2 regions of the Xanthomonas sp. 60 genome follow, and region 1 is predicted to be linked to the other one. Evidence: riboswitches for the same ligand, from Rfam matches in the RefSeq annotation. Region 1 holds a riboswitch; the other holds the start of a gene.
What was found. A riboswitch is a leader RNA that binds a small molecule or an ion and turns the genes downstream of it on or off. The one in region 1 is predicted to bind glycine.

Region 1 (3,404 bases):
GGTCGGGCCTGCAAGGATACCCCACCCCGCCGACCCGGCCGCTCAACCCTCGGCCTGCACCCGGAGCGCCTCCCGGGCGCGTTCGCGATGGTGCTCCCAGTACCAGAACACGAATCCAGCAGCGAAGAACGCCGCCTGGCCCAGTGCGAGGTGCAGCGGCGAAGCGTTCAACAACGGCGATACCACGCCGGCCACCACGGTGCTGATCATCAGCTGCACGAAGGCCTGCAGCGAAGACGCCAGCCCGCGCTGGTGCGGGTACATGTCCAGCACGGCCAGTGCCAGGATCGGGAAGATCAGCGCCATGCCCAGGCCACCGAGGAAGATCGGCAGCACCGCCCAGGGCAGCGCGAGCTGCGGCGCAAGGGACACATAGCCCATGTTGAGCAACGCCGAGACCGCCGCGCAGATGAAGCCGATGCTGACCTGGCGCGTAGGCGTGGTGCGTCCGGCCATGCGCCCGGAGAGGAACGAGCCGGCCGTCATGCCCCCGATGGTGGGGATGAACAGCCAGGCAAAATCGCCCTCGCCCAGGCGCAGGTGCTGCATGACGAACACAGGGGCCGACGCGATGTAGAGGAAGATGCCACCGAAGGCCAGGCTGCCGGCCAGCGCGAGCCGTACGAACCGCGGATTGGACCCGATGCGCAGGTAGTCACGCACCAGCCCGCGCGGCGACAGCGGCGTGCGCGCCTGCAGCGGGTGGGTTTCCGGCAAGTAGCGCGCCGTGGCCACCAGCAGCAGCAGCGAGAACACCACCAGGAACCAGAAGATCAGCGGCCAGCCGGCGCCGCTGAGCAGGATCCAGCCGCCGATGATCGGCGCGATCGCCGGGGCGATGCCGAAGATCATCGACACCTGGCTCATCAGGCGCTGCGCATCGTGGCCGTGGTACAGATCGCGGATCACCGCGCGGCCCACGATCATGCCCACGCCTGCCGAAAGGCCCTGCAGCGCGCGGAAAACCAGCAGCGTGCCCAGATCGGTCGAAAGCGCGCAGCCGACCGAGGCGCCCACGAAGACCACCAGCCCGCCCAGGATCACCCGCTTGCGCCCCCAGGCATCGGACAGCGGACCGTGCGCCAGGCTCATCAGTCCGTAGAACAGCAGGTACACGCTGACGGTCTGCTGCACCGCCACCTCATCCACCTTCAGGCGCTGGGCGAGCTGCGGGAAGGCGGGGAAAATGGTGTCGATGGAAAACGGACCGAACATCGCCAGCCCTGCGAGCAGCAGGGCCAGGCGGCGGGTCGAAGGCGAGGCGGCGGTCATTGCGGAATCCAGCGGTCGGGGTCGGCGCGGACAGGCACGCCGGGCAGGCGCACTCCCTGCCAGGAGGCGCCACATGAATACGGGTATGGGGGCATGATAGGCCTTATCCGACGTCATTTCCATGCGCCTTCGCGCAAGAGCGTAGGGTGGGCCAGCGCGTGTTCACCCGTGAGTATCCGCCGTTGCCGCAGTGCACCGGCTATAATCAGCAGGCAACAAGGTGGGAGAAGCAGGACACCGCTGCCGAAGGCGCAACGCCCGTAATCGCTCAGGCTCGTGACCACCCGCAACAAAACTCTGGAGAGACCGGTCAAACCCGGCGCCGAAGGGGCACGAAGCCGCAGCTCACCGCGCTTCACAAACTCTCAGGCAAAAGGACAGAGGGGCGCCCTGCAGGCAGCCGGATGGCGGCCTGCCCGCATGCGTGCCCTTTCCCACGGATCCTTCGCCATGTCCCAGAACACCCCTTCGCTGCGCGACCTCGAGCATCACGATGCCTTCGTCGAGCGCCACATCGGCCCCAATGACGCCGAGATCGCGCAGATGCTCGGCGTGGTGGGCCACGCCTCGCTGGACGCGCTGACCGATGCCATCGTGCCAGCCCGCATCAAATCGCCCGCCCCGCTCGCCCTGCCCGATTCACTGACCGAAGTGGACGCGCTGGCGAAGATCCGGGCCATCGCCAACCAGAACACCGTGCTGCGCAGCTTCATCGGCCAGGGGTACTACGGCACGCACACTCCGAATGTCATCCTGCGCAACATCCTCGAGAATCCGGCGTGGTACACGGCCTATACGCCCTACCAGGCCGAGATCTCGCAGGGCCGCATGGAAGCGCTGATCAACTTCCAGACGCTGTGCGCCGACCTCACCGGGATGGAGATCGCCAACGCCTCCCTGCTCGATGAAGCCACCGCGGCCGCCGAAGCGATGACCCTGGCCAAGCGCTCGGCCAAGTCGAAGTCGGACACCTTCTTCGTGCATGACGCGGTGCATCCGCAGACGCTGGAACTGCTGCGCACCCGCGCCGAGCCGATGGGCATCGTGCTGCGCGTGGGCACCCCGGCCGAAGCCTTCGAAGCGGAGGCCTTCGGCCTGCTGCTGCAGTACCCGGACACCTTCGGCCAGGTCGGTGACTACAAGGCGCTGGTGGAGGCCGTGCACGCGCGCGGCGGCCTGGTGGCCGTGGCCACCGATCTGCTTGCGCTGACCCTGCTGGCCGCCCCCGGCGAATGGGGCGCGGACATCGTGGTGGGCAACAGCCAGCGCTTCGGCGTGCCCTTCGGTTTCGGCGGCCCGCATGCCGCCTTCATGGCCTGCCGTGATGCCTTCAAGCGCAGCATGCCCGGCCGCCTGATCGGCGTCTCCGTGGATGCACACGGCAACCCGGCCTACCGCCTCACCCTGCAGACCCGCGAGCAGCACATCCGCCGCGAGAAGGCCACCTCCAACATCTGCACCGCGCAGGTGCTGCTGGCGGTGATGGCCTCGATGTATGCCGTGTACCACGGGCCCGAGGGGCTGACCCGCATCGCCCGCCGTACCCATCGCCTTGCCGTGATCCTGGCCAGCGCGCTGCGCAGTCATGGCGTGGCCGTTGGTACGGACTTCTTCGATACGCTGCACATCACCGACGTCGATGCCGAGGCGATCCACGCCGCCGCGCGCGCCGCCGGCTACAACCTGCGCGCGATCGACAGCCGCTCGGTGGGCATCAGCCTGGACGAGACCGCCACCCGCGAGGACATCGTGGCCGTGGCGGCGATGTTCGGGGCGCCGCTGGACATCGAAGCGCTCGACGCCACGGTCGCCCCTGCGATCCCCGCCGGTCTGCAGCGCACCAGCGCGTTCCTCACCCATCCGGTGTTCAACACGCACCACAGCGAGCACGAACTGCTGCGCTACCTGCGTTCGCTGGCCGACAAGGACCTGGCGATGGACCGCACGATGATCCCGCTGGGCTCGTGCACCATGAAGCTCAACGCCACCGCCGAGATGATCCCGGTGACCTGGCCGGAGTTCGGCAACATCCATCCGCTGGTGCCGGCCGATCAGGCCGTGGGCTACAAGGCGCTGATCGAAGGCCTGGAAGCGATGCTGGTGGAATGCACCGGCTACGATGCGGTGAGCCT
Region 2 (3,404 bases), on a different contig from region 1:
GATCGAACCGCTCACCTCGCCTGCCGAACTGCTGGCCCTGCTGCCGTGCGATGACGAGGCCTCAGCCACCGTTACCGCCTCGCGCGATGCGCTGCACGCCATCCTGCACGGCCACGACGACCGCCTTGCGGTCGTGGTGGGCCCCTGTTCCATCCATGATCCGGCCGCGGCCATCGAGTACGCACACAAGCTCAAGCCGCTGCGCGATGCCCTGGCCGGCGAGCTGGAGATCGTCATGCGCGTGTACTTCGAGAAGCCGCGCACCACGGTGGGCTGGAAAGGGCTGATCAACGACCCGGACCTGGACGGCAGCTTCAACATCAACAAGGGGCTGCGCATCGCCCGCGGCCTGCTGCGGGACATCAACAAGCTCGGCCTGCCGGCCGGGGTCGAGTTCCTCGATGTGATCTCGCCGCAGTACATCGCCGATCTGGTGGCCTGGGGCGCGATCGGGGCGCGCACCACCGAGAGCCAGGTGCACCGCGAACTGGCGTCGGGCCTGTCCTGTCCGGTCGGGTTCAAGAACGGCACCGATGGCAACATCAAGATCGCCGCCGATGCCGTCGGCGCGGCGTCCAACCCGCATCATTTCCTGTCAGTCACCAAGCAGGGCGACACCGCCATCGTGGCCACCGCCGGCAATCCGGACTGCCATGTGATCCTGCGTGGCGGGAAGGTCCCCAACTTCGACGCGGCCAGCCTCGGTGACGCCTGCCAGGTGCTGGCCAAGGCCGGCCTGCCCACGCGCCTGATGATCGATGCCAGCCATGCCAACAGCCTGAAGAACCCGGACAACCAGCCGCGGGTGGTCGATGATATCGCCGAGCAGATGGCGCGCGGCGAGCAGCGCATCGTGGGGGTGATGATCGAGAGCAACCTGGTCGGCGGCCGCCAGGACCTGCTGCCTGGCCAGCCCCTGGTGCACGGCCAGAGCATCACCGATGGCTGCATCGACTGGACCACGACCGAGCGCGTGCTGGAAGATCTCGCCGCCGCCGTGCGCGCCCGGCGCGCGATCGCCTCCGGCACGGTCACGGTGCCCGAACCGGCCGCCGAAGCGGCGTGAGCCCGCAGGCGCTGCGCTGCCGGTCGTACGCAGCGCGGCGCCCACCGGACGGGGTGCTCAGTGCACCTCGTCGTGGTACACGAACTTCGGCATCTCCCAGCGGAAGTGGATCGCCAGCAGGCGCAGCGCGAAGCCGCCACCAAGGCAGCACAGGATCGCCGTGCTGTCGGCCACGCCCCAGTGCAGCAGCAGCAGGTAGGCCGCGCCGGTCAGCAGGGCGATGATCGCGTAGAGCTCCTTCTGGAAGATCAGCGGGACTTCGTTGCACAGGATGTCGCGCAGCACGCCGCCGAAGGCACCGGTCAACATGCCGGCGATCAGCACGATCGCGGTGGCATGCCCCGCCTCGCGCGCGATCGAGCAGCCGATCAGGGTGAAGGCGATCAGGCCCAGTCCATCGAGCACCAGGAAGGTGCGGCGGAAGTGGTGCATCCAGCGTGCCAGCCAGGTGGCCACCAGCGCCGCGCATACCGTGAAGCCGAGGTACTCGGGGTGCTGCACCCACGCCAGCGGATAATGGCCGAGGATGATGTCGCGCAGCGAGCCGCCGCCCAGGGCGGTCACGCAGGCGATCATCACCACGCCGAACAGGTCCATGCGGCGGCGGCCGGCCGAGAGCGCGCCGGTCATGGCTTCGGCGGAAATAGCGATCAGATAGATGATGGACAACAGCATGGGGGCAGGCTCCGGACAGGCGATGGCCGGCCGCGCGCTGCCGCTTCGCTGCGGGGGCAGCGAGGCGATGGCGTGACCGGTGCCGCTCCCGCTGTCCTTTTGCCTGAGAGTTCAGCGGAAGCGTGTTCCGCGTGCCCCTTCGGCGGGTCCGGGTGGACCTCTCTCCAGCTCGGCGAGTGGGATGCATGGTTGATGGAGTCCAACTCCACCGGCCTGAGCGATCATGGGAGCCTGCGCCTTCGGCGGGTGCCTGTGTGGCACCTCTCTCCTGCATCCGGGCGCCAGTGTAGCCGCTGCGGCGGGTGAGCGATAATCACGGCCATGTCCACCGCGCCCACGCCCTGGTTCCTGTACCTGCTCGAATGCCGCGACGGCAGTTACTACGCGGGTATCAGCACCGACGTGGACGCCCGGTTCGCCGCCCACCAGGCGGGCAGGGGGGCGCGCTACACGCGCGCCCGGCCGCCGCTGCGGATCCTCGCGGTGCGGCAGTATGCCGGCCGTTCGGACGCCTCGCGCGCCGAGTGGGAACTGAAACAGCAGCCGCGTGCGAAGAAGCTGGCATGGTTCGGCCTCTAGGCCGGCCGCCACACCGACAGGGCAGCGCCCGTACTCAGCGCTCGGCGGGTGGATCCCTGGGCGGGCGTGCGTTGCCGAAGATGATCCGCGCGCTGCGCTGGTAGCTCCAGTACGCCACCGCCCAGTTGAGCAGCACCACCATGCGGTTGCGGAAACCGATCAGGAACATCACGTGCGCGGCCAGCCAGAACCACCACGCGAGCACGCCGGAGAGCTGCAGCCGGCCAAGGTGGACGATCGCGGCCATGCGCCCGATGGTGGCCAGGTTGCCGTAGTCGGCGTAGACGAAGGCGCCCGGTGCCGCCTTGCCGTGCAGGCGCGCGCGCACGGTCTCGGCCACGTGCCGGCCCATCTGCTTGGCTGCCGGTGCCACGCCCGGCACCGGCCGACCGTCCGCCTGGCTCAGGGCCGCCAGGTCGCCGGCAACGAACACCTCCGGATGCCCCGGCAGCGTGAGGTCGGGCAGGACCTGCACGCGGCCGGCGCGGTCCAGCGGTACCTCCAGCGTGGCCCCCAGCGGCGAGGCCGCCACGCCCGCTGCCCAGACCACGGTGCGCGCGGCGATGAAGGTCTCGCCGAGCTGGAAGCCCTGGTTGTCGATGTGGCTGACCGGCGTGCCGGTCAGCACGTCCACGCCGAGTTTCTCCAGTTGGCGCCGTGCCTTCAGCGAGAGCACTTCGGGGAACGAGGAGAGCACGCGTGGCCCGGCTTCGACCAGGCGCACCTTGGCGCTGGCCGGATCGATATGGCGGAACTCGTTGCGCAGCGTATGCCGCGCGATTTCGGCCAGCGTGCCGGCCAGTTCCACGCCGGTGGGACCGCCGCCGACCACCGCGAAACTCAGCCACGCCGCCTTCTTCGCAGGATCCGGCTCGGCCTCGGCGTATTCGAACGCGAGCAGCAGCTTGCGCCGCAGCGCGATCGCATCATCGAGGGTCTTCAGGCCCGGCGCATCCTTGGCCCACTGGTCGTTGCCGAAATACGCATGGGTCGCGCCACTGGCCAGCAACAGGCTGTCATAGGCCAGCACGCTGCCATCGGCGAGGTGCACGCTGCGCGCCTGCTTTTCGATGCGGGTGACTTC

Region 2: it holds a riboswitch for glycine, as region 1 does, so the genes downstream of both, FHY09_RS09505 (trimeric intracellular cation channel family protein) here and gcvP (aminomethyl-transferring glycine dehydrogenase) in region 1, are expected to answer to the same signal.

Annotation. Positions count from the first base shown of each region.
Region 1 is NZ_JAASQW010000001.1:747,222-750,625, reverse strand. Features, by position in the region: gene FHY09_RS03415 (multidrug effflux MFS transporter) at 43-1,272, opposite strand; glycine riboswitch at 1,560-1,663, shown strand; gene gcvP (aminomethyl-transferring glycine dehydrogenase) at 1,723-3,404, shown strand, end outside.
Region 2 is NZ_JAASQW010000003.1:582,153-585,556, forward strand. Features, by position in the region: gene FHY09_RS09500 (3-deoxy-7-phosphoheptulonate synthase) at 1-1,066, shown strand, start outside; gene FHY09_RS09505 (trimeric intracellular cation channel family protein) at 1,124-1,741, opposite strand; glycine riboswitch at 1,823-1,919, opposite strand; glycine riboswitch at 1,927-2,022, opposite strand; gene FHY09_RS09510 (GIY-YIG nuclease family protein) at 2,063-2,320, shown strand; gene FHY09_RS09515 (NAD(P)/FAD-dependent oxidoreductase) at 2,355-3,404, opposite strand, start outside.